Regions from separate parts of the Psychrobacillus syltrankelensis genome, predicted to be linked through region 2. Evidence: a T-box and tRNA genes for the amino acid it is inferred to sense, from the RefSeq annotation. Region 2 holds a T-box; the other regions hold tRNA genes.
What was found. A T-box is a leader RNA that pairs with one kind of tRNA and senses whether it is charged. The one in region 2 lies ahead of argS (arginine--tRNA ligase), so its partner is inferred to be a tRNA-Arg.
Positions count from the first base shown of each region.

Region 1: it has a tRNA-Arg gene. The T-box ahead of argS (arginine--tRNA ligase) is inferred to sense a tRNA for this amino acid. The anticodon was not compared.
Region 3: it has a tRNA-Arg gene. The T-box ahead of argS (arginine--tRNA ligase) is inferred to sense a tRNA for this amino acid. The anticodon was not compared.

Region 1 is NZ_CM144227.1:239,243-250,109, forward strand. It holds gene sdhA (succinate dehydrogenase flavoprotein subunit) at 1-1,635, shown strand, start outside; gene sdhB (succinate dehydrogenase iron-sulfur subunit) at 1,638-2,414, shown strand; gene ACTSKG_RS01190 (acyl-CoA thioesterase) at 3,077-3,520, shown strand; gene ACTSKG_RS01195 (helix-turn-helix domain-containing protein) at 3,586-3,816, shown strand; gene ACTSKG_RS01200 (MarR family winged helix-turn-helix transcriptional regulator) at 4,022-4,480, shown strand; gene racE (glutamate racemase) at 4,490-5,287, shown strand; gene rph (ribonuclease PH) at 5,367-6,125, shown strand; gene ACTSKG_RS01215 (XTP/dITP diphosphatase) at 6,122-6,715, shown strand; gene ACTSKG_RS01220 (metallophosphoesterase family protein) at 6,733-7,233, shown strand; tRNA gene ACTSKG_RS01225 (tRNA-Arg) at 7,624-7,697, shown strand; gene ACTSKG_RS01230 (GNAT family N-acetyltransferase) at 8,037-8,594, shown strand; gene ACTSKG_RS01235 (hypothetical protein) at 8,698-8,967, shown strand; tRNA gene ACTSKG_RS01240 (tRNA-Arg) at 9,162-9,235, shown strand; gene ku (non-homologous end joining protein Ku) at 9,998-10,828, opposite strand.
Region 2 is NZ_CM144227.1:2,077,858-2,088,724, forward strand. It holds gene ACTSKG_RS10000 (DUF6359 domain-containing protein) at 1-277, shown strand, start outside; gene ACTSKG_RS10005 (DUF1028 domain-containing protein) at 347-1,189, opposite strand; gene ACTSKG_RS10010 (MBL fold metallo-hydrolase) at 1,300-2,154, opposite strand; gene ACTSKG_RS10015 (DUF2231 domain-containing protein) at 2,281-2,751, opposite strand; T-box leader at 3,037-3,261, shown strand; partial or broken gene argS (arginine--tRNA ligase) at 3,302-4,965, shown strand; gene ACTSKG_RS10025 (exonuclease domain-containing protein) at 5,130-6,050, opposite strand; gene ACTSKG_RS10030 (YflT domain-containing protein) at 6,166-6,990, opposite strand; gene ACTSKG_RS10035 (HAAS signaling domain-containing protein) at 7,419-8,405, opposite strand; gene ACTSKG_RS10040 (PadR family transcriptional regulator) at 8,392-8,739, opposite strand; gene ACTSKG_RS10045 (YusW family protein) at 8,875-9,315, opposite strand; gene ACTSKG_RS10050 (hypothetical protein) at 9,388-9,615, opposite strand; gene mprF (bifunctional lysylphosphatidylglycerol flippase/synthetase MprF) at 9,692-10,867, opposite strand, start outside.
Region 3 is NZ_CM144227.1:3,688,672-3,699,538, reverse strand. It holds gene ACTSKG_RS18310 (hypothetical protein) at 1-99, shown strand, start outside; gene ACTSKG_RS18305 (GNAT family N-acetyltransferase) at 191-637, opposite strand; gene ACTSKG_RS18300 (TPM domain-containing protein) at 726-1,538, opposite strand; gene ACTSKG_RS18295 (LemA family protein) at 1,538-2,116, opposite strand; tRNA gene ACTSKG_RS18290 (tRNA-Arg) at 2,416-2,487, opposite strand; gene clpP (ATP-dependent Clp endopeptidase proteolytic subunit ClpP) at 2,652-3,248, shown strand; gene ACTSKG_RS18280 (HPr family phosphocarrier protein) at 3,832-4,089, opposite strand; gene whiA (DNA-binding protein WhiA) at 4,109-5,050, opposite strand; gene ACTSKG_RS18270 (gluconeogenesis factor YvcK family protein) at 5,096-6,055, opposite strand; gene rapZ (RNase adapter RapZ) at 6,060-6,944, opposite strand; gene ACTSKG_RS18260 (NUDIX domain-containing protein) at 6,922-7,419, opposite strand; gene trxB (thioredoxin-disulfide reductase) at 8,401-9,351, opposite strand; gene ACTSKG_RS18250 (tetratricopeptide repeat protein) at 9,422-10,867, opposite strand, start outside.

The DNA of each region.
Region 1 (10,867 bases), 1.8 Mb from region 2:
TCTGTTTGTGCTCAAGGTGGTATTAACGGAGCTGTTAATACTAAAGGTGAAGGAGATTCACCAGCAGTTCACTTAGATGACACTGTTTATGGTGGAGACTTCTTAGCAAACCAACGTCCTGTAAAGGCAATGACTGATGCGGCACCTGGTATTATTAAGTTATTTGACCGTATGGGTGTTATGTTTAACCGTACACCTGAAGGGTTATTAGATTTCCGTCGATTTGGTGGTACATTAATGCACCGTACAGCTTTTGCTGGTGCAACTACTGGTCAACAATTACTTTACGCTTTAGACGAGCAAGTACGCCGTTATGAAGTAGATGGACTTGTGACGAAATTTGAAGGATGGGAATTCCTTGGAATAATTAAAGATGAAAAAGGTGTTTGTCGCGGTATCAAAGCACAAAACCTTAAAACAATGGAAATCCGTGCATTCCGTGGCGACGCTGTAATTATGGCTACAGGTGGTCCTGGTATAATTTTCGGTAAAACTACAAACTCTATCATTAACACTGGATCGGCAGCTTCTATTGTTTATCAACAAGGTGCGTATTATTCAAATGGTGAATTTATTCAAATTCATCCAACTGCAATTCCTGGTGATGATAAATTACGTCTAATGTCTGAATCTGCTCGAGGTGAGGGTGGACGTATTTGGACATATAAAGACGGTAAACAATGGTATTTCTTGGAAGAAAAATACCCTGCATACGGGAACTTAGTACCACGTGATATCGCAACACGTGAAATCTTTGATGTATGTGTAAACCAAAAATTAGGTATTAACGGAGAGAACATGGTTTATCTAGATCTTTCACATAAAGATCCACATGAACTTGATGTTAAACTTGGTGGTATCATCGAAATTTATGAGAAATTCACTGGTGATGACCCTCATAAAGTACCGATGAAAATCTTCCCAGCAGTTCACTATTCTATGGGCGGATTATGGGTAGACGAAGATCAAATGACGAATATTCCAGGACTTTTTGCTGCAGGTGAATGTGATTATTCTCAACATGGAGCAAACCGTTTAGGGGCAAATTCTTTACTTTCTGCCGTATTTGGTGGTAGTGTAGCAGGTCCAAATGCAGTTAAATATATGAGTGAACTTGATACACATGCTGAAGATATGGACGCTTCAATTTTTGAAGCAGAAGTTAAACTTGAGCAAGAGAAATGGGATCAAACGTTAGCGATGAAAGGTACTGAAAATGCTTACTTACTTCATAAAGAACTAGGTGAGTGGATGACAGATAACGTAACAGTTGTTCGTTATAATGACAAACTTGAAGCTACCGACAAAAAAATCCAAGAATTACTTGAACGATTTGAAAATATTAATATGGACGATACACAACAATGGTCTAACCAAGGTGCATCATTCACTCGTCAATTAAAAAATATGCTTTATTTAGCACGTGTAATTACACTAGGTGCACTTAATCGTAACGAAAGCCGTGGAGCGCATTACAAACCGGAATTCCCAAAACGTAATGATGAAGAATTCTTGAAAACAACAATGGCTAAATTTGATCCAACAACTGGAGCACCTATCTTCCATTATGAAGAAGTAGATATCTCTCTAGTTGCGCCTCGTACTCGTGATTATTCTTCGAAAGGGGAGCATTAATAATGGTTACAGCAACTGAGACAAAAAAAGTAGCATTTGAAATTTTACGTCAAGATACACCTGAATCTACACCATATTGGGAAAAGTTCGAAGTGAACTATCGTCCTAATATGAACGTTATTTCTGCTTTAATGGAAATTCGTCAAAATCCTGTTAATGCAGATGGAAAAGCTACGACTCCTGTAACTTGGGATATGAACTGTTTAGAGGAAGTTTGCGGAGCTTGTTCAATGGTCATTAACGATAAGCCGAGACAATCTTGTTCTGCTCTTGTAGATAAATTGACTCAACCAATTCGTTTAGCACCGATGAAAACATTCCCGGTAGTTCGCGATCTTCAAGTTGATAGAGCTCGTATGTTTGATTCATTGAAAAAGGTAAAAGCTTGGGTTCCAATCGATGGAACTTATGATCTTGGAGAAGGTCCTCGCATGCCTGAACGTAAACGTCAATGGGCATATGAGTTGTCAAAATGTATGACTTGTGGAGTATGTTTGGAAGCTTGTCCTAACGTTAATAGTGGTTCTTCATTTATTGGTCCAGCACCACTTTCACAAGTTCGTTTATTTAATGCACATCCGACTGGTGCTATGAATAAAGACGAACGTTTAAACGCTATTATGGGTGATGGTGGCCTTGCAAACTGTGGTAACGCTCAAAACTGTGTTGTTGCATGTCCTAAAGGTATTCCGTTAACTACTTCCATTGCAGCTTTAAACCGTGATACAACAGTTCAAATGTTCAAAAACTTCTTCGGAAGCGATCACATGGTAGACTAATTAAATAATAGAAAATCTGTGTAGAATATTTATTTCTATGCAGATTTTTTGTTTAAAGAGAAATTATATGGATTACTTTCCTGCGAAAGCCGTGTTCATAGTACTTGAAGGAATAAAGCTGCGGATTTCCGTTTCAGGTGGACGCGTTCCGCAGGGTGAGCGATGAACCATCACCGCCCCTTCAGGTACGGTGTGATGTTTCATCTATCTCACTCATCCTGCTGGAGTCGCCACCTTTCACTACAATCCATTAAGTGAGTTGTGTTCATGTTCTTGAAAGGATTAATAATGCCTGGAATTTCCGTTTCAGGTGGACGCGTTCCGCGGGGTGAGCGATGAACCATCACCGCCCCTTCGGGTACGTTGTGATGTTTCATCTGTCTCCGAGGAACGAAGGCTAAGTGCGCCACATCGTGTGGCAACGCCTTCGTGACCAACATCCTGTTGGCCTCCGTCTGGAGTCGCCACCTTTCACTACAATCTATTAAGTGAGAAGTTCCTAACGAGGAGATTGAAGTCATGTCCGTCGAAAGCGTCCACAGTAGCGGAAAACAACGACACATTCCTATGTTACTCTTCTTGAAAGGACCGGGCGTCTTTTGCCCGGTTTTTCTTATTTTGATACAATAAGTGAAAAGTTCATTTATTGGGAGGTTGTTAGCTTGAAATCTAGTTACATAGAAGATATAAAGAGTTGGGAAAAAGGATTTACTTTTTATTCAGAGGTATGTGTACGTTTTTCAGAAACGGATATGTACGGTCATTTAAATAATACAGTAACTTTTGCATATTTTGAGTATGCACGTATAGAATATTTTAAACATATACAATTAATGAATGACTGGTTGAACCCAAACGGTGAAGAAATTCCAGTTGTAGCTGATTTACAATGTGATTACATGAGGCAAGTCTTTTTCGATGAAAAACTTCGTATCTTTGTAAAAGCCAATTCGGTTGGTTCGTCTTCCGTTGATCTCCACTATATGGCTAAAAATGAAAAAGATGAAATCACATTTACTGGTAGAGGAACAATTGTTCAAATTGATAAAAAGACTGGAAAGGGTTCAAAATGGTCTGATGAAGAAATAAAAAAATTTAAAAAGTAAGCATAACTAGCCGTCACCTACTCTCCCTATACTACATACGTTAGTAGAAGAGTGGATAGGGGGCTATGGCATTGTATGATAGTAATCAGCATCGATCAATACTGACAAACAGGGAACGTCAAATTTTTCAGTTATTAGTAGAAGATCATTCTACGAAAGAAATATCTATTCAGTTATCTATTAGTGAAAAAACAGTGAGAAATCATATTTCTAATACGATACAGAAATTAGGAGTATCGGGTAGGTCGCAAGCAATTGTTGAATTATTACGTTTAGGTGAATTATCATTGAACTAACCTTATCTAGAAACTCTAAGCAATGTTTGTTGTATAAGGTTAGTCATTGTGGTCGGTAGCCGCAGATATTGTAAGTCATGAATTATGTAGTATGCTACATTATCTGATCGGCTAAAGACGTATTTTATGTAGAATCCTTGCCATTTTCCTCAGAACACGTCACAATAATAACTAGTATGTATTGTTTTGAGGAGTGAAGGATCAGATGGCAGACGAAATAAAGAATGTAACTCATAATCATGAAGAGGTTGCATTTTTAGAAAAAGAACTTAGACATATATCCGGTATTATTAAGCAAAAAGGGCGTCAAATGTTACATGCCTATACAATTACTCCCCCACAGTTTGTGGCATTACAATGGCTTTTTGAACATGGAGACATGACAATTGGTGATTTATCAAATAAAATGTATTTAGCTTTCAGTACTACGACAGATTTAATCGATCGTATGGAAAAAAGCACACTTGTTCAAAGGATTAGAGATGAACAAGATCGTCGAGTAGTGCGTATACATTTGTTAAAAGAAGGCGAACGTATTATAGAAGAAGTAATTGCTAAAAGACAACAGTATTTAGAAGACATACTAGATCAATTTAATTCAGACGAAGTAGCAAATCTATCAACATTATTAGGAAAACTACACCAAGAGATGAAAAAGAACTGAGGAATTCAAGTGAAAGCCCCGATTGGCGTTATAGACTCTGGAGTTGGCGGTTTAACGGTCGCAAAAGAAATTATGCGACTTTTACCGAATGAAGAAATTATTTATATAGGTGATACCGCAAGATGTCCATATGGCCCACGTTCTGAGGGAGAAGTACGTAAATTTACTTGGCAGCTGGCTATTGCTCTATCTAAGATGAATGTAAAAATGCTAGTCATAGCTTGTAATACAGCTACTGCAGTAGCACTTAATTCATTGAGTAAAAAAATGCCATTTCCAGTAATTGGCGTTATTTTTCCAGGAGCACGTGCAGCTATGAAAGCTACAAAAAAAAATGAAATCGTAGTGTTAGGTACAAGCGGTACAATAAAAAGTGGAGCTTATGAAATGGCGATAGCATCTTTAAATTCGTCGAGTAAAGTTATTCCACTTGCATGTCCTACTTTTGTGCCTATTGTCGAGAGTAATGAGTATGAAGGTGAATTTGCTCGTGATATGGTTTTTAACACGTTATTACCATTAAAAAACGAACAATTTGACACCGTTATTCTTGGTTGTACACACTATCCTTTATTACAAAAATATATTGAGGAATCAGTTGGACCTCACGTGATAGTACTTTCATCTGCGGAGGAAACAGCCCAAGAAGTATTGGAATACTTAAATTTCCATCACATGCATAATCCGATTGTCGGCTATAAAGAACCAATATTTTATACAACTGGATCTATTCCTATTTTTAAAACAATTGTAGAAAAGTGGTTGGAATTAACGAATGCAGATGTAAGAACCATATCATTCACATAACCCTGTTAGCTTAAGAAGCCTCGAATAACGGGGTTTTCTTTTGCTTATGTGTCAGTTGGAAAAGGAGATATTTATAACAATGAGAACAGATGGTAGAGAAGTAAATCAATTAAGAGAGATTCAGATCGAAACCGATTATTTAATTCATCCGGAAGGCTCCGTTTTAATAACGGTAGGACGAACAAAAGTTATTTGTAATGCAACGATAGAGGACAGAGTACCGCCTTTTCTAAGAGGACAAGGTAAAGGATGGATTACAGCGGAATATTCCATGCTTCCACGAGCTACAGAATCCCGTACACAGCGAGAAGCATCTAAAGGGAAAGTTACAGGTCGCACAATGGAAATTCAGCGTCTAATAGGACGAGCATTGCGTTCTGTAGTGGATTTAGAAAGCATCGGAGAGAAGACCATTTGGATCGACTGCGATGTAATACAAGCAGATGGCGGGACAAGAACTGCAAGTATTACAGGGGCTTTTGTCGCCCTTACAATCGCACTTGGAAAATTATACTTCGAAAAGGGTTTATCAGTATTTCCAGTTCGTGAATATTTAGCTGCAACAAGCGTTGGAATAGTAGAAAATATTGGAGTAGTATTAGATTTAAATTATGAAGAGGATTCTACTGCTTCCGTTGATATGAACATTGTTCAAACGAGCAGTGGAGAATATGTAGAGCTACAAGGGACAGGCGAGGAAGCAACTTTCTCGAAAAGTCAATTATTGGAGTTACTTGAGTACGGGGAAGTTGGTATTCAACAATTAATGGAAGTGCAACGTGCTGCACTTGGTGATTTAGCAGCTAAAATTGGTGACAAAGGACAGGTAACAGAATGAAAAATATAATTATTGCTACTAAGAACAAAGGTAAAGCAAAGGACTTTGAAGCACTATTCGGACCTCACGGATATGAAGTACTAACATTGCATGATGTCGCAAACGATATGGATGTCGAAGAAACAGGCAATACGTTTGAAGAGAATGCATTAATTAAAGCGACAGCCCTTTCTGAGCGCTTACAAACGATGGTGATAGCAGATGATAGTGGTCTTGAAATTGACGCTTTAGACGGTCGCCCAGGTATCTATTCTGCGAGATACGCAGGAGAAGAGAAAAGCGATGAGGCGAATATCGATAAAGTACTTGAAGAGCTTAATGACGTAGAAGATTCGGATAGAACTGCTAGATTCGTCTGTGCTATTGCAGTCGTATCTCCTAACCTTGAACCATTAACGGTAAGAGGTACATGTGAAGGTGTCATAGCAAAAGAAAGAAAAGGGACTAATGGATTCGGATATGATCCGATTTTTTATGTCCCATCTGAAAATAAAATGATGGCAGAGCTATCATCGGATGAAAAAGGAGCGATTTCTCACCGTGGAAACGCGCTTAAAAAATTATCCGAAAATCTTGCCGAGTTATTTTAAATTGCGAAGGTAATCCGATGAAATTATTGATAATGAGTGATACACATAGCGATTTACTAACGATGGAGAATGTTATGCAATATCACCATGATGTGGATGCTGTTATTCATTGCGGTGATAGTGAGCTGGACTATTCTTATTTTGAGGACAAGCAAATCCATGTAGTGAAAGGAAATTGTGATTTTGATGTTTCCTTTCCTAATGAAGTTATTTTTCAAGTGAAAAACGAAACAATCTTTGTAACACATGGTCATTTATATAAAATAAAATCGACGCTTATGCCAATATTTTATCGTGCACAAGAAGTACAAGCGTCCATAGTATGCTTCGGTCATTCACACTTACTCGGTGCTGAAGTAAATAATGGAATTCTTTTTGTGAATCCTGGTAGCTTACATCTGCCTCGGGGAAGAAAAGAAAAAAGCTATGCAATCGTTGAAAAACTGGACAAAAAATGGGGTATATTCTTTTTTTCTGAAGAACACCAATTACTAGAACAAGTTGATTTTGAATTTTAAGCTTAAAATGGGTTATTAATTTGTAAGTAATTTAAAAATATTCTATGTTTTCCTATGCTTACCGCTCGTTTTCCTAGGGAGAAGAATCGAGCCTCCTTGGCCAACACGATGTTGGTCATGAAGGCGTCTCAGGACGAGGCGCCCTAGCCTTCCCGCAGGAGTCGAGCGGATACTTCTTTAAACTACACAAGGTATCATATGAACAAGTACCTTTCCAAATATACTTTTTTCAGTATTCTAGGTATTGGGGTAGGAGTTTGAACTTCTAAAAGTTACAGCTAACGAATATTATTAAATTTATAGAAAAAAATTCGAAATAGCGTTGACTTAAATTGTTTGTCATTATATAATAAATCTTGTCTTTCCTATCTGTGTGGTGGGGGAGTACTTGTCTCAGTAGCTCAGCTGGATAGAGCAACGCCCTTCTAAGGCGTCGGTCGGGAGTTCGAATCTCTCCTGGGACGTTACAGTAACAAATTATAACAAATGAATTAATGTAGAAAACCTTGTAAATGTTGTTACAGCAACGTTTATAAGGTTTTTTATTTTTTCAAAAAAACAAATGATGCAGATAAAACGAAAAGATAATATTACGCTACCACTAGTAGCATGGAATTAAATGCAATGGTAAACATTGCAGCCTTTCTTGAACAAGAACTAGCGGAAGAAGCCGAAGCGAAAAAATTGTGTGACATGTGCAAGACAATCGAAAGTAATCTGATAGTGTGATATCGATTTAACAACCATATAATATGTTACTATAATATATAAAATGTAATTTATGCCGAAAAAGGGGATTTTTTATGAATATAAAGTTCGAATTTAAAGACTTTCCTAGATTAGAAACAGAACGCTTCCTTCTACGAAAAGGAATAGTTGATGATTGCAGAGATATTTTTGTGCTTTATTCTGATGAAAATGTGATTAAGTATCTTCCATTAACATCATTTGATTCAGTTGAGGATGCAATAGATGAATTGAATTGGTATGATAAAATTTTCAAGGAACAGACTGGTTTAAGATGGGTAATCGAAGAAATTAAGACCAATAAAGTGATTGGTACATGTGGTTATTTGAATTATGAAAAAGAACATAGTCGTATAGAAATTGGATATGATTTAAATCCTAAATATTGGGGGAAAGGTGTTATGCAAGAGGCTTTAAGCAGCATAATACATTTTGCCTTTAAGTCAATGGAAATAAATAAAATAGAAGCGAAAATTGAACCGGAAAATAAATCATCTATAAGATTATTGGAAAAATTAAATTTTAGTAAAGAAGGTGTTTTGAGACAACATGAATTTGAGAATGGAAAGTATGTTGATCTTGCCATCTTTTCAATATTGAAAAGTGAATATTAGTAGGTTTTTTATGAAATATAGTATCACTCCCATGAGTTGTAGCTCTTTCACAAAAGTATGCGGCGGTATACTAACTTCATATATTATATAAGGCGCTCACTATTTGTGGGTGTCTTTTTTATTTTCAGGTATAACCTCGGCAATTAGCGAATATTGTCAATGGGATGTGAATTTTAGGAATAATAAAGTTTTATACGCAAAAAAAATAGGTGATATCGGAAAGGCAATGAAAAAAGTCGGTGTGGCATTTGGTAACGCTTCAACTACAAAATTTAATTCGCAACAAGATTTAGTTAACTTAATTGAAAAGTACGATGATGTTTCACTAAGAGAGTTGCAGAAACTCGAAGAACATTTAATGAATTACAAGTAACGAGAGGGTTTTGAAAGGTAGAAAACAGCATTACTAGCAACTTTTAGATTCTAATCTGCTATTTGCGAATCGTTCCCATAAAAAAAGTTATTTAAGGCTTGCAAAAAGTTATTTTTCCATTATAATAATTAAGTAGCTAAATTTGGTCGTTATGAAGATATTGTTCCAATGAAGCTATAATTTCTTTACTCTAAGTCTCAGTAGCTCAGCTGGATAGAGCAACGCCCTTCTAAGGCGTCGGTCGGGAGTTCGAATCTCTCCTGGGACGTTTCAAGGCTCTGATAGATCATTTAGAGTCAACAAAAAAATGCTTCAATTCCTTATTATATAAAGGAATTGAAGCGTTTTTTGTTTTTAGGATTCCGTTGAAATTGTACAGGAGGTATACCTTTTACAAATTTATTTAGCTAACATTCCTCGAGAATTGAATTGTCTTTGATTTCTAGAGCATTCAGATCTTGTTGGGAAATTTATCTTACATTTTTTAATTTGTGATATTATAGTTATAAAAAGGGGTAATTCGATGGGTATCCTTATATTTGTTTCGTTTTCCTTACTTATTTTTGCATTCTGTTTTATCTTAGGATTTATCTATATGTTAAAAGGTAAAAAGGGGAAAAACTTTTTTTAAGAATTATCTAAATTTTCATGCCAGGAACAGTATGATTTCCGATGCAGGCTTGTCTATAGGGTAAGTGGACATAGAGAAAAATAAGTATTATCGATTAATAAGTAGCGAAGCCGCTTACGAAATTGTATCTTCGTCCGCATTTAAAAGAGTAAGACGGGACACTATCTTTCATTATCTAAACCAAAAGCACCTTGCCTTTAAATAATTCAAAAGGGCGACGGACAAACATCCGCCACAAGATGACCGAAAAAAATGGATCGTGAAGTGACGTCACTTCACGATCCATGACTCTAACGGTAAGGATGTAGTTAATGTTTCGGCCAAAGCAATCTGGAATTAGTGAAGACAAGATGTACTTAATGGCCGCTTGCGGTTTTCTAATCTGAAATGCCAGCCATTTTAAGACGTCTTTACCTTCGCTGTTCTCTTCCTTGTAGTAGGCTTTTTCTTCTTAGTTCTATCAAGAGAAGCTTGGAGAGCGGACATTAAATCTGTCACGTTTGAAGGAGTAGTTGGTTGCTTTTCACCCGTTGCAGTTACAATTTGGTTTCCAGTTTTCTTTTCCTCAATTAAATCCATTAATGCGGTTCTGTAGTCATCTGTATATTTCTCGGGATCAAAAGTAGTCGTTAGTTGATCTACTAATAGTAGCGCTGTATCAAGTTCTTTTTGTACAACTATTTGTTCACTCGGTATATTGGGAACATCTGCATTGCTTCTCACTTCATCTGGAAAATGAATAGTTTCCATCACTAGTGTATCTTTATATACTCGAACGACTGCCAATTGCTCTTTGGAGCGGATCATTATTTTGGCTACTCCTATTTTTCCGGAATCGAGCAAAGCTTTTCTCAAAAGTGAGTAGGCTTTTCCTCCACCACTATCCGGAGCCATAAAATAACTACGTTCAAAATAAATAGGATCAATTTCCTCTAATTTCACAAAATCAATTATTTCCACTGCTTTGTCTTCGTTTTCTTTTCTTAATTTCTCCAACTCTTCGTCGTCTAAAATGACAAACTTATTTTTAGAATACTCATATGCTTTTACAATATCTTCGTTCTGCACTTCTTTTTTACAACCTTCACAAACCTTTTGATAACTAATTGGGGTATGACATTCTTTATGCAATTGTCTTAGTTTTATATCTTTATTTTCGGTCGCAGAATGAAGCTTAATCGGAATATTGACTAGACCAAAGCTAATACTTCCTTTCCAAACCGTATGCATATATCTTCACCTTCTTCGTTTTCTTCTTACTATGCAATC
Region 2 (10,867 bases):
TACCGCTGAAAACTTTGATACCCTTGCTACACATGGTGAATTTACACTCCACCTAAATTATCATGTTCCACCTGGATTATTAAAAGAAAAAAATAAGGACAAAATAAAAGACGACCTAAAACTAGAGGATATTGCTTTTCTTGATGGAAACAATAAACAGATAACATCAACTTTTAAAGATTATTTCGTTATCGTTACAGAAGGCAAAAAACAGTCGGTTGAAGGTGCATATTATGATTCAAAATCAAAGAAATGGAAGTTTAAGAATCTAAAATAAGACAAACCCAATTACTACATGAAACAAGATCTGACCGTTTTTAGATGTCAGATCTTGTTTTTAATACATTTATTTTATTCGCATATACTCCACTACTTTTGTATCAATAAAACCTCTTGTTTGTACTCGTTCATCAAAGTTTTCAATAAGGTGGTATGATTGAACTGCATCTAACAAATCATCATGTTCTGTTAACTCACGATTCAAATGACCGTTTTCATATAATAGGTTCTGAAGTTCTATTGCTAGCTCACCTTCTATTGCCACTATATCTTCCGACAATGTTGTCTCAAAATATAGCTGGTGCAATTTTAGCAGTCTGGCTAATTCTTGCACCGGTTCTTCGTGATCGTCCACTCTCAAGTCTATATAACGATCATTATATCCACCATAGCTACCGTTCTCTTTTACGATCAATAATGCGGCAGACTGTTTTCCTCTGCTATCACCACCGGCAATATCTCCTGCATGTAGTGCAGCTAGTAAACGTTCCGCTAAAGATCCTTCTGTTTGTTTAAACGTTGTTTTCATAGCCTCCACAGTATGTTGATCTACTAATATATTTCCTTGAGCAGCAAAGTTCTCTCCTGCAAAGCCACCGGCCCAGTCAAAACAATCCTCGCCAGTGAACGTAATACTCTGCCCACTTGCATCAACAATTCCTACTTGCCTTGAACCAGACTTATCATCATTTTCAACAAGTTCTTTGAGAACATCCTCGGGGGACATTCCTTTTTCCAACATTTGCAGTCCATTTTTCCCATAATCCAAATTTGCCCATGATTGAGTCGCTATTGCCCCTACTCCCGCTTTTGCAAATGGCACAACCGCTCCAACACTTAAAAATTTTGATGCTACCGCTACCCCTAATTCTTTTGTTTGTGGATCAAATCCAACAATAGAAAATGTCATAAACATACCCCTTTCATTTTCATAACTCTACTAATCTATATTGTATCTTTATATTCTGAAAATTAAAAGAAAGGATTCCATTCCTTTTATAAGAATGGAATCCTTAATGGTTAGTTATTTTCTTTCACGTATTTCCCAAAACTAGGCTTGGCGATACGATCAAACTCATTTGCTAATTTATGCAAACTATCCGATAACAAATCTCCAGACATTGGTAAACCATGCCCTGTAATTGCTACTGTTGGATGTAGTTTTTCTAGTGTTTTCACTGAAACCTTTGCTGCCTCCCAGTCTGTTGTAAGATATCTCGGAGGTCCGCTTATTTCTTGCTCTTGCGTTAACACTTTATATAAATATTCTTGTTTTACTGTAACAAATGCATCCCCTGCAATTAGTACTTTATCTTCTTCTCTAAAAAGTGAAACATGCCCTGGTGAGTGACCTGGAGTATGAATCCATCTAAAGCCAGACATATGAGGAATCGAACCATCAGATGGTAAGGCTTGTACATAATTACCTAAATTTATTGGGTCATTCGGAAACATAGAAGAGATTTTAGCGACAAAGCCCCCTTCAACTGTTGGATCAGGTTCAGGATAACTTTTTGCGCCAGTTAAAAAAGGTAATTCTAAATTATGTGCATAAACTTGTATATTCCACTTCTTTACTAATTCAATAATTGCACCAACATGATCAAAGTGACCATGTGTTAAAATAATCGCACTAGGTTTTTTATTTCGACCAAAGCGTTCTTCAATTACTGATATTATTTCATCACTAGAGTGAGGCATGCCAGCATCAACTAAAACGAATTCATTAGAATCAGGATGCCCTACCAAACAAATGTTGACAATTTGTATTGTGTAACTATATACATCCGGCAGTATTTCGATTCCCATACCACTTGCAATCGAAGTAGCAGGAATAAACTTATAATCATCTCCATAAGTAAAAGAATTATCCATAAAACTCCTCTTTTCATTCATCATTATGAATAGCTTCTCACTCTAGAAAAAATTTATACCAAACTTGAAAAAGTAATAGAAAAAGACTTCCTAATATTTAGTAACTAATGGAAGTCTCATCATATTTTACTTTGTAGTTTTATTTGTTATCGTTTGATTTTCATAAACAATTTTTCCGCCTAGATGACCTGTAGTAGCTAATGTAGTTATACCTACAATACTTAATACCACAATTAGAACGGTTATTAACCCATTTCTCACAGCCATGTTTTTAAAAATGTGAAATTTTGTATTTGGATGTTTAAATAAAATTTTTATTACTGCTAACAACCCAAAAGTAATAACTGAAATATTTGCTAGTAATGAATGCAACTCGACGGTATCGTGTAGGGACCTTCCCCAATGTTCAAACGCAAATCCTTCTGCTCCATCTCCTGTAAGTAAACTGAAAACTCCAGTAATCACTCCGATTATAATTAAAAATGTACCAACCTTGTTCCAAAAATCGCTTTTTAGAATTACATTCACAATTTCAATGATGCCGCCTAGAACGAGAAGAGCAATTGGAAAATGAACAATTAAAGGATGTAAAGGCATAAAATCAAGCTCCTTTTAAAAGATATGGCTCTGTTAAACGATAATGCATATAGGCGCTGTGCCAATAGCCTTTCTCAGCTGTAAAAAATAGATGCTTCTACAAAACAACAACCTAATTTTACAGAGCAAAAAAGATATAAGTTCATTATAAAAGACAAAACTGAAATTTTAATGAAAATAGAGTTAAAATGCAGTTTACCACTCTCTTTTGTAAAAAAACAGTTTTTAGGCACTGAAATTAACTAAATTTATTGACAATTGTATTTCTATTTGATAAATTCAAGTACAATATCTTAGATAAAGAGAGTAACAACATCGGGTTATTAAGCGAGCTAGGGATGGTGAGAGCCTAGTTAGGAAGAAGTTGTGAACCGCACTTTAGAGATGCTTTATATGAGATGTATTTATTAATACTTTTCATATAGCCGGTGACTCACCGTTATGGAGAAAGTGGCCTAAAAAATAGGCAATTTGAGTGGTACCGCGGAAGTGCAAGCTTTCGTCTCATTTTTTTGAGACGAAAGCTTTTTTATTTTTAGGAGGCGTTCAGATGAAACAGAAAGTAATAAGTATTCTTCAAAATTTCACCACTGAGTTAATCGAGGAGCATATGATCGAAGTACCTGTATATGATCATTTAGGAGATTACTCTTTACCTTGCTTTTCGTTTGCTAAAAAACAAAAAAAGTCACCATTGTTAATTGCACAAGAACTGGCATCTCAAATTTATGATGAGAACATCGAAAAAGTACAAGCGACGAATGGATACGTAAATATTTTCTTCAAAAGAACATCATTTACTGATACCATCATAAATACAATTCGCAAAGCAGGAAAACAATACGGTTCTACAAATTTAGGAGCAGGCGATGTTGTAACAATTGATATGTCCTCTCCAAACATTGCAAAGCCATTTTCTATGGGCCATTTGAGATCCACAGTAATTGGAAACTCTATTGCATTACTTCTAGAAAAAAGTGGATACCAACCCGTTAAAATCAATCACCTTGGAGACTGGGGTACTCAGTTCGGAAAATTACTTGTAGCTTATCGATTATGGGGAGACAAAACGAAAGTTCAAGATGCTCCCATCCAAACATTATTAGCACTTTATATTCGCTTTCATGAGGAAGCGGATAAGGATGATTCTTTAAATGACCAAGGTAGAGCAGCTTTTAAATCATTAGAAGATGGTGAGGAAGACGCGTTGGAGCTTTGGGAATGGTTTCGAACAGAATCCTTACATGAATTCCATAAAATTTATGACCTACTTGGCGTAACATTTGACTCCTTTCAAGGAGAGGCATATTTCAATGACAAAATGGATCCTATTGTTGAAGATTTATTAAATAAAAACCTGTTAATAGAGTCGGATGGTGCACTGGTAGTTGATGTCGGTGAGAACATTCCGCCATGTTTAATAAAAAAGTCGGATGGCGCAACACTATATGCAACAAGAGATATTACTGCTGCAATTCATCGCAAAAAAAATTATCATTTTAAAAAATCTTTATATATTGTAGGAAATGAACAGAGCTTGCACTTCGTTCAGTTAAAGAGTGTATTGAATAGAATGGGATATGAATGGTCGGAAACTCTTCAACACATTCCTTTCGGATTAATATTAAAAGATGGTAAAAAATTATCAACTAGGAAAGGCAAGATTGTCTTATTAGAAGAAGTGTTGAATGAAGCAATTAAACTAGCGGAGACAATAATAGAAGATAAGAACCCCTCTTTAATAAATAAAAAAGAAGTTGCTAAAAAGTAGGGGTCGGTGCCATTATTTTTAGTGATTTAAAACAACATCGAAAGCATAACATTGATTTTGATTTGAAGAAAATGCTCCAAACAGAAGGAGAAACAGCACCTTATGTTCAATATACTTATGCAAGAGCATGTTCTATTTTAAGAAAAGTTCAAGATGTCAATATCATAGATGTTACTGCGGTAAATGATTTTGAATGGAAAATAATTAAATCACTTCAACAATTCCCTAGCATCGTTAGACGAGCTACAGATGAGTACGATCCTTCGATAGTTGCAAAGTACTCAATAGATTTAGCGCAATTATTTAACTCTTTCTACGGAAATGTTCACATAGTAAACAGTACAAGTGAATTGTCATATCGCATTGCGCTTGTACAGTCTGTAGCTATAGTATTAGAAGAAGCTTTACGACTTTTAGGAATTAAAGCACCAAGTGAAATGTAGCATTTTAATTGTCTACCTGTAAATATCATGTATCTTAACAGAAAAAACGCGAGACACCATTTATTCCCGAGTGCTCTGGACGAAACATTTGCTCTCGTTAGAAAAGAAGACTTCCTATTCGTCTCATAAGAATAGGAAGTCTTTAACTTTATTTAACTAAAATATTAGGAATTGTATCGAACTAATCTTAAAAAGTCTTGTTCTCCGACGATTTCAATTGGTAATCCATGACTAATCATTTCTTCTACTTTCTTCATTTTTGTACTTTTTATACCCTGTACATACTTTACTAAATCATTGTCTCCAACTACTAAAACGTTTGTAGTACTATCAACATTACCCTTACATTGGGCTCCACAATTAACCGCTAGTTGAGCTGCTTGAATCCTAGTCATTGAAACCATTCTCCCCGTGAACACAATATTAGCTCCGTAAAATGGATGCTTTGTATTCGTCATTTTCACTTCGGTTTCTAGAAATTGCATAGATGTATCTTCTTTATTTTGTTTTGAGTGGGTAAGTTGTTTTTTCGTAGGATTTGGGCTACCTATTTTTAGTTTGTGTAGGTTTAATAGTTCTTGTACAGAATTTGTTCTCGTTTTCTGCATAGCCCCTAATGTTATTAAAGCCGCTGCTCGAGCATCTTCCAGAGCATCATGATGCCTTAGGCTAATGCCTAAATAATTCGCCACAGTAGAAAGTTTGTGATTATACAAATTTGTCCAAACTTTCTTTGCGATTTGATAAGAACAACCAAATTGGAAATTAGGGTAAGGTTCATGAAAGTTGGTTAATGATGCACGTAAAACGCTAATATCGAAACTAGCATTATGTGCAATGATTGTTTGATTTTCGACGAACCCTTTAAAATCTGGCCAAAATTCTTCAAATGTTGGAGCACTCATAACCATATCTTCTGTAATACCATGAATTTTTGTATTGTAGTAATGAAACTCACTTAATGGATTAATCAACGTATGTATCTCTTCTTTAATCTTTCCGTCTTTTACTTGCACAATTCCAATGGAGCATACACTCGTCCGTAAACTATTGGCTGTTTCAAAATCAATTGCAATAAAGTCCATTTGTGCTCCTCCTCTTCAATTACTTAGACTTAGATTATCTCATATTCTATCAAACACTCAAAACCCCTTGCAGCTTTTTAATGCTACAAGGGGGTTGTCCATTATATCAGTAAGTTTAATACAGTCTATTCATAGGATTGATATCATCCAGTTGTCTTTCTCTTTCTCGTTTTTCCTCGTATTGCTCCGAAGTTTGGCTTTCTTCCTCCAAAACTTCACTTCCAAATGCAGCTGGCCCTAAGTTAGGATCTATACCTGGAGACTGCGCACCATATTTTTTATCTTCCTCGGTAATACTTTCATCGATTGTCGGTCGATGTTCTTTTACAATCTTATCTTCTTGCGTAGAAAATCCAATATGGTTTTCCTCTTTTGCTAGGTAAGGATCCGTGGCAAATGTCTCTCCTCGAACAAAACGATCTTGTGGTTCATCCAATCTCCCATCTGTTTCATTGACAAATTCATTAGTAGAAGGAGTAAATCCTTGTTCTTTTGAATAGTCACTCAGCAGTTCTTCCTCTCCAGAAAATCGAGATTGGATAACATCTGTTCCAACAGTATTCGTATATTCAATATCATTTTGCTTCTTTCCAAAATTATTATCCGAATGAGTTAAAACATCTGTGTATAGAACGATACTTCCATTTGAAACTTCTTTTGAATATCGTTCTGTTTCCTGATCATTTAAATCTAATTTCCGTAAACCTTCTGTAACTGCATCTTCGCCAGTAAACCAGGATTTAAATGTATCCATAAAAGACCCAGCTTCATGGGTAGAGACATCTGAATGACGATTAAGTGTGTGTAAGTGTGCATTTTCCTTAGATATAACATGAATATCGCTTTCCGCGTATCCTTGCTCTTGCAGGAGTTCCAATTTTTCATACATCTCTTCCTCTGTACGAGCTAACTCAATTCGTCGATTTGATTCAATGTTCATGGTGATTCCTCCTCTTTTCTGTCTTATTTACTGTTTACCCTTGTAAGAACGCTGAAAACCCTTTATATCATTTTTTAATATTTTTGTAATAAATAGATTTAAGAAATAAGCGCCATTTAAGGGCATCTTATCTTCACTAATTCCTAAGTGCTTTGGACGAAACATTGGCTACACTATTACCAGTTTTGGATCGTGAACTGGGTCACTTCATGATCCATTTTTCGTTAACCTTGTGACTGATGTTTGTCCGTGGCCCCTCTTGGAATTTGTGAGGACATGATGCGTTTGGTTTGGATAATTAGAGAAAAAATACTTTCCATTTTTTTAAAAGCTTCCGAAGGTACCATTAATACCGGTTGAATGCAGAAATTATTTTCACGGTAGCTTTCATGAAATATGCGCCAGAAGAGTTGCATCCGCATCTCCTCTTAACTACTAATATTCGCTTTTCTAAAACCTTTAATTACATCAATAAACGCAAATGCTATGAATAGGAAAATAAGTCCTACTGTAAATGAATTTCTCATTTCAAAAGAAGTATTAAACATGCCTTCCAAATAAGCTATAAAATCTAGATTTATCAAACTAGAATTACCCAATAAAACAATTAAAACGATAGAAGATATTACATGTCTAATTAAGTTAAATATTGCTATTCTCATAGTCCATTGACCTGCAATGAATTTATAGCATACTAAAGTAACTTCTACACCGATTGCTACGACGACTATAAACCAATAAGATTGTAAAACTTCTTGATTGAAGGAAGGTAATGTCATTTGTAATTTACCGTGAATATTTTCATATACACCGAGTAACCGTACTGCATTAAAATAAACAGCTGTAAAGATTCCTATTTCCAATAAACTTCCGAATATACTAGATTTAGATATTTTTTTCTCTTTCAAAATAGGAGAAATATTTTTCAAGTCGTCTGGTGTCCACTTTTTTAATGGCAATTCATCTTTTGAAGTATCGGTACGTTCCAAGATTGCAAAGACAAGAGTAATCCAAAAGAATGTCTGTACCGAAGTACTTAGAATTTCAAGTATACCTTTGCCAATAGTAGCAAGAATTATATTGATCTCTGTTTCATTTGCGTTATACGTGAATACACTCTCCGAAAACGAAACTATGAGAGCAATAGTAGCTGCAATCGGTAATATCATTTTCAATAAAGTTACATATACCTCGAAATAACGTGGTCCTATCAAATGCATTGGTCTATCTAAATAGCCGCCCGCAAGAGTAACTGGGCTGCCAAGATTAACAAGTGCTTCTCTCACATCTTCCTCCGAATAATTTTCTGGTAGCATATCCTCAATTGTCGACTGTAACTCAAGTGCAATATCCTTTCTATTCTTTTCAGGAAGTCTACGAGTTACTTCGTGGATATAAATATCAATTAGGTGCATCGCCTTCATCTCCTTTCATTAATGTATAAAGTTCTTTTGACGTTTTTTCCCATTCAGCTTTCAACTGCTCGAAAATTTTAATTCCATATTCGCTCAATACATAATACTTCCGAGGTCTGCTTTCGGTTGTATCCCAGTTGCTTACCACTAGCTCTTGTTTTTCTAATCTTCGAAGCAACGGATATAAAGTACTTTGATCAATTTTAACTTCAGATTTTTCCAACAATTGAACAAGTGAATAGCCGTATTGTGGAGTACGCAACTGGCTGAGTACCGCTAAAGTCAACGTCCCACGTCTTAACTCTGTTACTAGTGAATTTAATAATTTTGTCATTTTCCACCTCGCAATTTATACTATATGACGTACACTATACTTTATACTATGCATCATACACTATTGTTGTTCCTACATCAATTAATTTCATAACAAAAAAGCCAAGTCATGTAATTTAAACACGACTTGGCTGACTTATTTCTTTTTTTTATCTTTATATACTTTGTGTTTTCCATCTGAAAATTCAACCTCTAAGTCGAATTTTGTGTAATCTTCCACATCAAATGCTTTGGATACCTTCTTTAAGACATCGTCTTTGCTCATATCTTTTGATAATTCTATTTTTTTTAACATTGGTTTCATCTCTTCGTATGCTTTATCGCCCTTTAACTTCTTTGGTTCAATTCGATTCACATATTCAGCCTCTATTGTCGAACCTTTTATCTCCATAGAAGCTTCAATTGCATCTTTATGATCTGCTGTATCTACATCTAGATCGAAAGATCGAAAACCAAATTCACTCTTTTCGTCTGCTATTGACGCACTTTTCACTTTTTCTTTATCTCCACAAGCGCCCAGTAATAATGCGATAACTAATAAAGTACATCCATATATCGAGTATTTTTTCATTTTCATGATATCCCCTCGTTGTGTTGTTTTATTGCTAACTAAGGTATATCCATAAAAATAGTTTCGTAAACGATATGATTAATCGGGATAACGTTCTTCACTTGACGAAGTTGATTTTGTTTCACGCTTATGTTCTTCATCTTTTACTTTTTCATTTAACTCTTCTACAGGAATTGGATCGACAGTTTGCATCTCTTCATCTTTATCAAAAATACTTTCCTTTTCCGTTTTTACCAAATCAGGATTATCCAATATTCGTCCTTTTATGTCTTGACGCTCGCGATCTTCCGACGACTTATCCATCATAATTATCGCTCCTTTTCCTATTGTTATCCTTTATTTAACCTCTTTCCTAGACGTTAAACCTCTTTGCAACAATTAGTTAATAAAATCTTGTAAACATAGACCACCATTTTTTTCTTTGGACAGGTCCTGAACGTGCTATGAGCAAAGAGACTTGTGCCATCGTTATTGGCAAGGATGACTTTTTTCGAAGTGCCAAATATTTAGGTTCCCAATGATTTGCATATTTTTCTTTAAACATCTTTAACCCTTTAAAGTGGTAGACTACCTGACCGTATAAGAAAATCTGATAAGCAATTTTCTCAGTTAAGAAAGAATATTTAGATAAACCTACGTTCGCTAAAGGAGCCATTCCTAAATTAAACTTGGAATAATTCTCTTCTTTGTACCATTCAAATAATTTGATAAACAAATAATCCATTGTGGCATTTGGAGCATTCTTTCCATATCTCATCAAATCAACGGAAACCATTTTTCCGCCATCGTATGCAGGCATTATATTACAAAAAGCTATGGTTTTCCCTTCAATATCAGTTACTAAAGCAATTGGAATAGATTTTAGATAGGAGGGATTAAACCATCCTAGAGAAAATCCTTTTTCTTTTCGCCCATCCAACCACTCATCTGAAATTGGTTTTAAACTGGCAATAAACTCATCTGAATGCGGGGGTTGAATTACTTTAAGTTGATACCCTTCCCTCTCCAGTTTATTTTTATTGGCACGCAAATTTTTCATTTTCTTTCCAGCCAACTCAAAGTTAGGAAGATTAACAAAAGCTTCTTCTCCAAGTTTAAAAAACTCATAACCATTTTCATGAAGATAAGGGAACATTTTAGAAGTAACTTGATAATAAACCGGTGTATAGCCATATAAGTTAGCACGATCATAAAATTCTTCCATTGTCCGAAGAATATCTTTTTTCTCCCCTATTAGATCACCTAAAACGATAAGTTTATCAGAATATTTCTGAAAAGTAAGCATCACGGTTTTAGATTTATTCCAATATATATACTTATCATGAAGAAAAATTAAATGCGATAGCACGGTACCACCATATTTTTCGAGATGTTCTTTAATTTCACTTTCATATGTTGTAGATTTTTCAAAAGGAAAATGCCGTGGTTTATTAAGTAAGTATCCTAAGGACATGTAAAGGATTGCAAGAATGATCCCTATAATCGCACTAGTAAATAAATCCGTTGAATCTGTTATGACGTATGGCTGCAATTTTACTGGAATTGTAATAATTGATGA
Region 3 (10,867 bases), 1.6 Mb from region 2:
TTTGATTTAGGATTTCATGGCGACATCACTACTGGACCACATGTCGTAATATATGATGGGATCAAGACGATGCTAGATGAATTAGCTGAAAAACAATAATCAAAAAAACCAACTGATTGTTGGTTTTTTCTTGTTGAAAGCTAGATTTTTTGCGACATAAAAAAAAGAAGAGTCTTCGCTCTCTCCCCACTCATAATTTCAAAACAAACTCCGCTTCCCCTTCACTGATCTTACCTGTTTTTTGGAATCCGAAGCTTTCGTATAGTTTTATAGCTACTTCATTATCTGGCTCGGTTGATAGATAGATCGTTTCGCAGCCATCCAATTGCTTCATCTCGTCCAATATCAACTGAATTGCTTCTCTGCCGTAGCCCTTCCCCTGACAGGCGTAATCAATCATTAATCGACATATCCAATAATTCTTAGTATCTTCATCTAATCCATACATCGTGAAACCAATAATCTTGTTATCTAACTCTATTCCTCGAACAATCCATCCAGTCTCGTAAATGGATTGCACAATAGATAGCGCATTGGAGGCTACAAATTTTTCTACTATGGACGCCTTCCCATCCACATTAGTCGTCAAAAAAACCGTCTGAAGCCAGTTATCCTTGTTGATCTCTACTAGTTTCATTCCCAAATCCCCCATTCATTACTTTGGGTACACAAAAAGAAATTCTAACAAAGAAAAAGCCCAACTAAGGGCCTTTTCCATTTATAATTTACCACTTACGTCCAGCTCCGCCGCCTCCGGAACTACCACCGCCGAAGCCACCGAAACCTCCGCCTGATCCTTTTCCACCGCCTCCGAAGCCGCCACCAAAGCCACCTCCGAAACTTCCCGGACCAAACATAATAGAGCGACGTCTTCTACCGTTACTACCTCCGCCGCCTCCACCATTTCTCATGATTGTATATATGAAATAAATTACAACCACAATTCCAATAATAGTGGAAAACGAGAAACCTTCATCTGATGAAGATGGATTTTGCGGTTCCAAGAGCTCGCCTTCTAATCCATATTCTTTTGCTACTTCATTATAGAGCACTTGATACGTAGAAAGAACTGCTTCATTGACAGAACCTTGTTCTAAAAATGGATACGTATATTCATCCAGTATACGCCCAATTTTCCCATCAGGTAATGCCCCTTCAAGGCCTTGGCCGACTGAAATATATACATCTCTATTACCTTTTTTAGTAGGATCTGTTTCTATTACAAATAAAACACCATTATTCTTCTTTGGATCCCCAATTCCAAATTTTCTTATGACATCTACACTAAATTGATTTACGTCTTGCCCATTTAGTGAATTGATAATCATGACGACAATTTGTGAACCAGTTGCTTTATCTAATTTGAGTCCAAGCTCTTCTATTTGTTTTTTTGTCGATGGAGACAAAAATCCTTCATAGTCTTGCACGTAGGATTCACCAGGAATAGGTTTTGGTATATCAGATGCAGCTACCGTTACTAATGGGATAGAAAGAAATAAAAGTAGCGCAACTATGAGCATTCGCGCAACTTTTTTCATTACTTGCCATCTCCTTTAAAATCAACGACAGGGGCATCTTTCGCATTTGCGTCTGCTTTAAAATATTCTTTTTGATCGAAGCCAAAAATAGAAGCAACAATACTTCCTGGCATACGTTTTACTTTTTTATTGTAGTTTGAAACTACTTCATTATAGTCTTGTCTTGCAACGGATAAACGATTTTCTGTTCCAGCAAGTTCATCCATTAATTGACGGAAGTTTGCATCTGCTTTTAAAGCAGGATAATTTTCTACTACTACTAACAATCTGCTCAGTGCTCCAGATAACTGATCATTCGCAGTTGCCTGTTCCGCCGGTGTATTCGCCCCTGCTAATTTCGAACGTGCATCCGCGATATTACTAAGTACTTCTTTTTCATGTGAAGCAAAGCCCTTTACTGTATTCACAAGGTTTGGAATCAAATCCATACGACGTTGTAATTGGTTTTCAACTTGAGCATATGCTTGGTTGACATCTTCTTCTCCATTTACAAAACCGTTATAGCTCGGTACTAATATAGCCGCAAAAAAAGCAATAATCACAATAATAATTACTAGCGGTCCTAATAATTTCTTCATCTCATTCACCTCTAATTAAGTATATTATATTTCTACCTTTAAAACTAAAATGCGAAACCTACTTATCTATACGAAAAAAACATTAAATGGTTTCAAAAAATGCTTTGATTAATATAAAGATTGTAGGGTAAAGATGAATAGAATAGTTTACGTTTAGAATAGATAATATTAGGGACCATCATGATCCTATACCAACAGAACAAAAAATTAAAATAGATGGCATCGAACTTACGTTGAATAAAAAACACTTTAACCATGTGATACCATGATTAAAGTGTTCCATGTTTTTATTGTATTGATGCCCTCGGCGAGGATCGAACTCACATTCCAAGCTTCGGAGGCTTGTGTGTTATCCATTACACTACGAGGACAAGCGACTTATCTATTATACAAATAGAACGTGCAAAATTCAACCTATCATTTTGAAGCTTAAAATTTGACCTTCCTTGACCATAATGTGTATGATAAAGTTACAACTGAGAGAATATTTCTCAGTAAACAACTTACAATACCACCTTTGAAGGAGGCAATCAGGATGAATTTAATTCCTACAGTTATTGAACAAACAAATCGTGGGGAACGCGCATATGACATTTATTCACGATTACTAAAAGACCGTATTATCATGCTTGGAAGCGCTATTGACGATAATGTTTCTAACTCCATCGTTGCCCAACTATTATTTTTAGAAGCAGAAGATCCAGAAAAAGATATCTCCATCTATATTAATAGCCCAGGCGGAAGCATTACTTCTGGTATGGCAATCTACGATACAATGCAGTTCATCAAACCAGATGTACAAACGATTTGTATCGGTATGGCCGCTTCTATGGGTGCTTTCTTACTAACTGCTGGAGCAAAAGGGAAACGTTATGCGCTTCCTAATGCAGAAGTTATGATTCACCAACCACTTGGTGGAGCACAAGGGCAAGCAACTGAAATCGAAATTGCTGCTAAACGTATCTTATATCTACGCGACAAGTTAAATGGCATTATGGCAGAACGTACTGGCCAACCTTTAGAAGTCGTTTCAAGAGATACAGATCGTGATAACTTCATGACTGCAGAACGTGCTAAAGAATACGGTTTAATCGACCATATCATTTCCCGTAGCGAAATGAAAAAAGCTTAATAACAATTGTACCCAGGGAAACTCCAATTTCCTTGGGTATTTTTTTGCGAAGGATAGCTACTTTTGGACACATTCTGAGTGCCACATAACCCAGTTTGAGCACCACATAAATTGGAACCAGCACCACATAACCTAGTCTGAGTACCACATAAATAGGTACGAGTACCACATAACCTAGCCCGAGCACCACATATAAGCACCTACCGAGGTCATCAGCACCTAAACCGTCTCCATAAGCACCTACTAGATGTCATCAGCACCTAAACCGCCGCCATAAGCACCTACTAGATGTCATTAGCACCTAAACCGTATCTATAAGCACCTACCGCGGTCACCAGCACCTAAACCGCCGCCATAAGCACCTACCGAGGTCATCAGCACCTAAACCGGCGCCATAAGCACCTTACTAGAGGTCATCAGCACCTAAACCCTCGCCATAAGCACCTTACTAGATGTCATCAGCACCTAAACCGGCGCCATAAGCACCTACCTTACAAGACGTAAACAGCTTTTCCGAACTATGTGACTTATCAACGAAAAAAAAACGCCTTTTCGTCCGGAATGACGAGGGAGGCGTTAATTTCTATGCTTCATTTGAGATAAATTTTGCTAGCGCTTCTACTGCTTCTTCTTCATCCGAGCCATCAGCACTTAAGTTTACAGTTATTCCTTTGCTTATTGCTAAGCTCATAATTCCCATAATACTTTTTGCATTTACTTTTTTATCTTCCTTTTCTAAGTAAACATCAGCAATATAACGATTAGCTTCTTGAACAAATAATGCTGCTTGCCTTGCTTGCAACCCTGCTGGTAATTTCACTTCCACATGTTTTTCTGTCATGATTATACGCTCCATTTCACTAAATTGTCTCGCCTCTACGAAGTGCATCTGCAATTTCATCTATTTTTCGTAAACGATGATTAATACCGGATTTACTTACGTTCCCAGTCGAAACCATTTCACCTAATTCTTTCAATGTAACATCTTGATATTCAACACGCAACCTTGCAATTTCTCTTAATTTTTCTGGTAGTTGATCTAAACCAACCGAATTCTCGATAAATCGTATATTTTCAACCTGTCTAATAGCGGCACTAATCGTTTTGTTTAGATTCGCCGTTTCACAGTTAACGAGACGATTTACACTGTTTCGCATATCTCGTATAATTCGAACATCCTCAAACTTCAATAATGCATGATGTGCACCAGCAATGCTTAAGAAATCGGAAATTTTTTCTGCTTCCTTTAAATAAGCAACATAGCCTTTTTTTCGTTCGATCGTTTTTGCATTTAGCTCGAATTCATTCATCAGGTCTACGAGTGCATCACTATGTGTTTTATATAATGAATAAATTTCTAAATGATAGGAAGACGTCTCAGGATTATTAACGGATCCTCCTGCTAAGAAAGCTCCTCTTAAATAAGCACGCTTACAGCAATTCTTTTTCACAAGTTCTTTTGAAATCGAATATTCGAATTGAAAGCCCTCATTTAATATTTTCAAATCTTCTAGTAAATTCTTTGCACCTTCACGAACACGACAAATATATATATTATTTTTTTTCAATCTCATTTTTTTTCGAACAAGCAATTCTACTTGATATGGGTATAAAGATTTTATCAAAGTATATAGCCTTCTTGCTATTGCGGCGTTTTCTGTTTGAACATCTAAACTAAGCATTTTATTGCTAAATGACAAAGAACCATTCATCCGAATAAGTGCGGAAAGTTCAGCTTTTGCACAGCATGGTTTCGATTCTTCTTGCGTCATTTCTTTTTTTGTTTCAGAAGCAAACGACATATCCGTTTCCCCCTTTCTTGCTAGAGACTGCTAACGATTATTCTATTAACCCGCATACTCTACTAGCCATTTTGCGACTTCTATGGAATCATGGCGAACTGCACCATCATACACAACTGAAATATCTTTCTTTACGATTTCTATATTTAATGTTTCTAATACTTCCACATCTATTTTAACAGGAGAAGCTTTTTCTTGTTTATATAAATATTGCACGTTTTCAGGAATCTCTTCCTTGCTAATTAAGACTGTATCGATGAAATTTTTTCCCATATGATCGATAAGTGCTTGAACATGATCTGAAGCAGTATAATTACTCGTTTCCCCTGCTTGAGTCATTAAATTACAAATATATACTTTTTTTGCTTTAGAGTTTATTATTGCTTTTTTTATATCTTCTACTAATAAGTTAGGAAGAATACTCGTATAAAGGCTTCCCGGTCCAATTGCTATGATATCTGCTTCTGCAATGGTTTTAAGTGTTTCCGGTAACGGTTTCACATCTTCGGGAGTAATAAATACTTTTTTTATTTTCTGATCATACTTCGGAATTTTGGATTCTCCACTAATTATTGTATCATCCTCGTATTGCGCGTGAAGTGTTACTAGCTGGTTTGCAGCCGGAAGTACTTTTCCATGCACTTTCAATACTTGGCTCATTTCCCGGATTGCATTGGCAAAATCTCCGGTAATAGAAGTTAATGCAGTTAACATTAAGTTACCTAAAGAATGACCTTCTAATTCAGTAGAATTGGAAAAACGATACTGAAACATTTCCTCCACAAGAGGCTCTACATCTGATAGTGCAGCTAAAACATTTCGAACATCACCAGGTGGTGGAATATCATATTCATCTCGTAATCGCCCAGAACTTCCACCATCATCTGCTACAGTAACAATTGCTGTAATATCGATTGGAAATTTCTTTAAACCACGAAGTAAAGTTGATAATCCCGTACCCCCACCAATTATAACTATTTTCTTTTGGTGTTGTGTACGATTCATTACTTCATTCCTTTCTTATTGTAACATCTCTGTGCGTAATAATCGTTTTATCGTCTGCTTTTAGTTGTTTTCCAAAGTATTCTGCAAGTGTAACTGAACGATGTTGTCCACCGGTACATCCAAATGCAATGACAAGTTGAGTTTTACCTTCCCGTTTATATTGGGGAATCATAAATAAAAACAAGTCTGTTAACTTTTCGATTAACGTTTTTGTGTCAACCCATTTTAAGACGTAACTAGAAACTTCCTCATCTAACCCCGATTTCAATCTTAATTCCTCTATATAATAAGGATTGGGTAGAAAACGAACGTCAAATACTAAATCCGCATCAATAGGAATACCATGTTTAAAGCCAAATGACATAATATTTACAGTAAAAATCTTACTTCCTTTTGCAGAAAATTCATCTTGTATTTTTTCACGTAATTCACGAGGTTTCATTTTGGAAGTATTATAAATGAATTGTGCCCTTCCTTTTAAATCAGATAATAACTCTCTTTCTTTTTTTATCCCATCTAAAGGAAGTCCAGAGTTCGCTAGTGGATGCGATCTTCTAGTCTCTTTATACCTTCTCACTAAAACTTCATCTTCTGCGTCTAGAAACAAAACTTTAGGAGTAACAGAAGTTGCTTCCTGAAGACTATTAACCGAATCAACTAAAGTATGAAACATTTCCCCCCCTCGCAAATCCATTACCGCTGCAATATTACGAGGTTGTTTATTGGAATCTATCATTAAATTGATAAATGTTCCTAAAAGTTCCGGAGGTAAATTATCGATACAATAATAGCCTAGGTCTTCAAAGCTTTGAATTGCTACTGTCTTTCCTGCTCCTGACATACCAGTGATAATAACCACTTCAGTTTCAAGCTTTTGCTGACTTTCCATTGTTTACTTCTCCCTCCACTGACTGTTGAATCGTTTCTTTTATTAGCGTAAAGTCGGGTGTGTATACAAATGTACCATATTGTATTCCTTGCTCTTGAACAGCAAATAACAGATTCGTTCGATCTCCTTCAGCCATAGGTAATACATGTAAGTCTTCTACTGGATGCCATTCTAGGATGCCTTCATTTGTTTCTTGAAAAGGAGTTCCTTCTAAATCTTTTGCGACAAATGTAAATAGCATCCACTCATCTATTTGGTTACCATTTTCTTCAATGACCATTGTATAAATACCCTTTAAATGGGGGTCGATTGGAATCGTATTCGTCTCTTCTGTAAACTCTCTAATAGCAGAATTCAGAATGGACTCACCAACTTCCATTTTTCCACCTGGGGCAACGTACCAATTTCTTCTAGGCTTTTTTAATAAAAGAACTTGCCCATCTTTGCATATGAGTAAATTTGCGATTCGCTGCAAGAATAATCACTCCAAAACTATCTTTACTTATTATTAAATATTATACATGAAATTCATTTGAAATGCGCATGTGCCCTTTAAGAACCTCTTGTTTTTCCCTACCCGATTGCTTTGGATGAAATATTTGCTCTGGCGTGCTCTCGTATTGGCGGAAAGTGCTCTCGCATAGGTCGTTAACGCTCTCGTTAAAGAGGAGTGCTCTCGTATAGGCGATGAGTGCTCTCGTATCGGCCGTTTACGCTCTCGGTAAAGCTAGATTGCTCTCGCATTGCCGATGAGTGCTCTCGTATAGGTGGTTAACGCTCTCGGTAAAGCGGATTGCTCTCGCATTGACGATGAGTGCTCTCGTATCGGCCGTTTACGCTCTCGTTTAAGCGGATTGCTCTCGCATTGGCGCGGAGTGCTCTCGTATCGGCCGTTTACGCTCTCGTTTAAGCGGATTGCTCTCGCATTGACGATGAGTGCTCTCGTATCAGCCGTTTACGCTCTCGGTAAAGCTAGATTGCTCTTGCATTGGCGATGAGTGCTCTCGTATAGGTGGTTAACGCTCTCGGTAAAGCGGATTGCTCTCGTATAGGCCGTTTACGCTCTCGGTAAAGCCAGATTGCTCTCGCATTGGAGATGAGTGCTCTCATATAGGCCGTTTACGCTCTCGTTTAAGCGGATTGCTCTCGTATTGACGATGATTCCTCTCGTATAGGCCGTTAATGCTCTCGTTAAAGCGGATTGCTCTCGTATTAGCGATGAGTGCTCTCGTATTGACCGTTTACGCTCTCGCATAGGCGGATACTTTTGAGTATGACAATTACTTAGTAGAATAGTTTACATTTTCTATTAACACTCAAAAAGAGGCTGCTTCATCGATTAAAATCGAGAAACAGCCTGTTCAAATATTGCTTATATAAAAAGGGGTATTTATACTCCTTAATATACACCTTATTTATTTCAATTAGGTTACAAATGGATTAAAATAACATTAAATTATACGTTTGCAGTATTTTTATCTTTAAGATTTTCAATATAATGTTGTGCAGCTTGAGCAGCTATACTGCCATCTCCAGTTGCAGTAACAATTTGTCGAAGCATTTTTTCGCGCACGTCCCCAGCGCCGAAAATTCCAGGAACCGATGTTTCCATTTTTTCATTCGTAACGATATATCCATTATCATTTAAGATACCTAAGCTTTTGAATGGTTTTGTTAAAGGTAACATTCCTACGTAAACAAAAACTCCGTCTGTTTCCAATTCTCGTTCTGAATTATCTATTGTAGAGACCAATTTTACTCCAGCTACTTTTCCGTCTTTGCCATTAATCTCTTTAATTGTAGTATTCCAAATAAAGTCGATTTTTTCATTGGCAAATGCACGATCTTGTAGTATCTTTTGAGCACGTAACGCATCGCGACGGTGAATAATCGTTACTTTTTCCGCAAACTTAGTCAAAAAAGCACCTTCTTCAACGGCAGAGTCTCCGCCGCCTACAACAACAAGTCTTTTTCCTTTAAAGAATGCACCATCACATACCGCACAATAACTTACTCCGCGTCCTCCAAGTTCCGTTTCACCTGGAATTCCCATTTTCTTATATTCAGCACCAGATGAAATAATTACTGCTAATGCTTTATATTCTTTCCCACTAACTTTTACTGTTTTATATTGTTCGCCATCTACGATTTCTGCAACGTCACCGTATGCATACTCAGCACCGAATTTCTTTGCATGGTCGAACATTTTTGTAGAAAGTTCAGGACCTAAAATTGTTTCAAAACCTGGATAGTTTTCTACTTCTTCTGTATTCGCCATTTGTCCACCAGGAATCCCGCGTTCAATCATAAGTGTTGAAAGATTTGCACGAGAAGTATATACAGCGGCAGTCATTCCAGCAGGCCCAGCTCCAATTATTATTACATCATAAATTTTTTCTTCAGTCATTGCTAATTCCCCCTACAATTCTACTAACACTCAATCTATAGGATTTTTGTACTTGCTTCAACTATTTTGCTTATGCATTAAATAGCGGCAAAAACTGAATTAGTTCATTGACATATTTGGTTAAGGTATTTGTAGTAATCCCGTACTGATCCGCAAAATACTTTTTCGTCACATTTTTGGAACGTGATGATTCAAACATATACTCAGTTGCAGCTGCTAATGCTTTTGGATTTTTGAAGCCATATCCCTTTTCTAATGCACGTTCTATCAACATAAACCACATTTGAAACAAGTAAGTAGCTGATTGTGCAAGGGGTTTATATTTTTCATATAACAAATCTGTTGCTGCAATTGCTCGTAAAAAAGCTTTTTCTGCGACAGACTTTTCATCAAATGAATGTCCTAAGGATTGTGCTAAAAATAATTTTTCCATTGTATTTAATTCTTCTACCTTAATCCATTGCGGATGAGAAATTATTTCTTGCCGATGTTTTGATTTTCCTAACAAATAAAAGCCAAAGATTCGTTCACTTACATGTTTACTTTGAAGCTTTTCCAAAATGAATTCCTTTTGATGTTCTGACCCATGGGAGTTGATATCTTTCATTTGAGGTAACCATGGCTCGAATCCCGCTTTTTCTGGGTCTAATTTGAGAAGTGTCTTCCAAGCATTCCGGGCAATTTCCTCATGCCCTGCAAAGTATGCGGAATGAGCTAACCAAAAATAAAAGCCTGGGTCCCCTTCAAAACCTTTTCGTTGTAAGCTCCGTAACCATTTAAATGCCTCTTCATATTTTCCAATCAATGCAAAAGTTGCACCCATTTTATATCGATGCTCGATAAAGTAGGGATTAATCTTAGATAGGAAATCACTAATTTCTTCTAATTCTTCTGTATTTTTTTCATAATAATGAATAACAGCTAAATTACAAAGCGCATGAATATTCCCTCTATTTTCACTTAAAACTTGATGAAGTAAGGCTTTTGCTTGCTCTTCTTCTCCTATATAGAAATAAGCTAGCGCCAAGTTATTGTAAGCTGCCCAAAAGTCCGGATTATCAATGATCAATGATTCCAGCAATTCTACAGCTTCTTGAAATTTTCCTTGCTCCATTAAACGTCGTGATTTTTCTTGAAGAAAAAGAGCTTCACTAGACGGACTTCCCATTTCCATAGATTCCATATCTTCTTGCTCTGTAAAGTCTACTATCTCCATTGCTTCTTCTGTATACTCTCCGCGAATATCCATTTCTAAATACATTTTTGCAAATCGATTGGCATCCATAAAGTTCCCTAAATGTGCATTTACTTCGGACAGGAAAAAAACAATTTCTGACTCTTTAGGATCAACATCGTATGCTTTTCTTAGAAGTTCATGTGCAAAGTCAAAGTTATCTAATTCCATTTGTAAGATGGCATATTGCATTAAAATTAATGGATCATCCGGACTTAAATCTACAGCTCTTTTTAAATATTTATGTGCTTTTTCGTATTGTTCTTTTTGAAGCTCATCTAA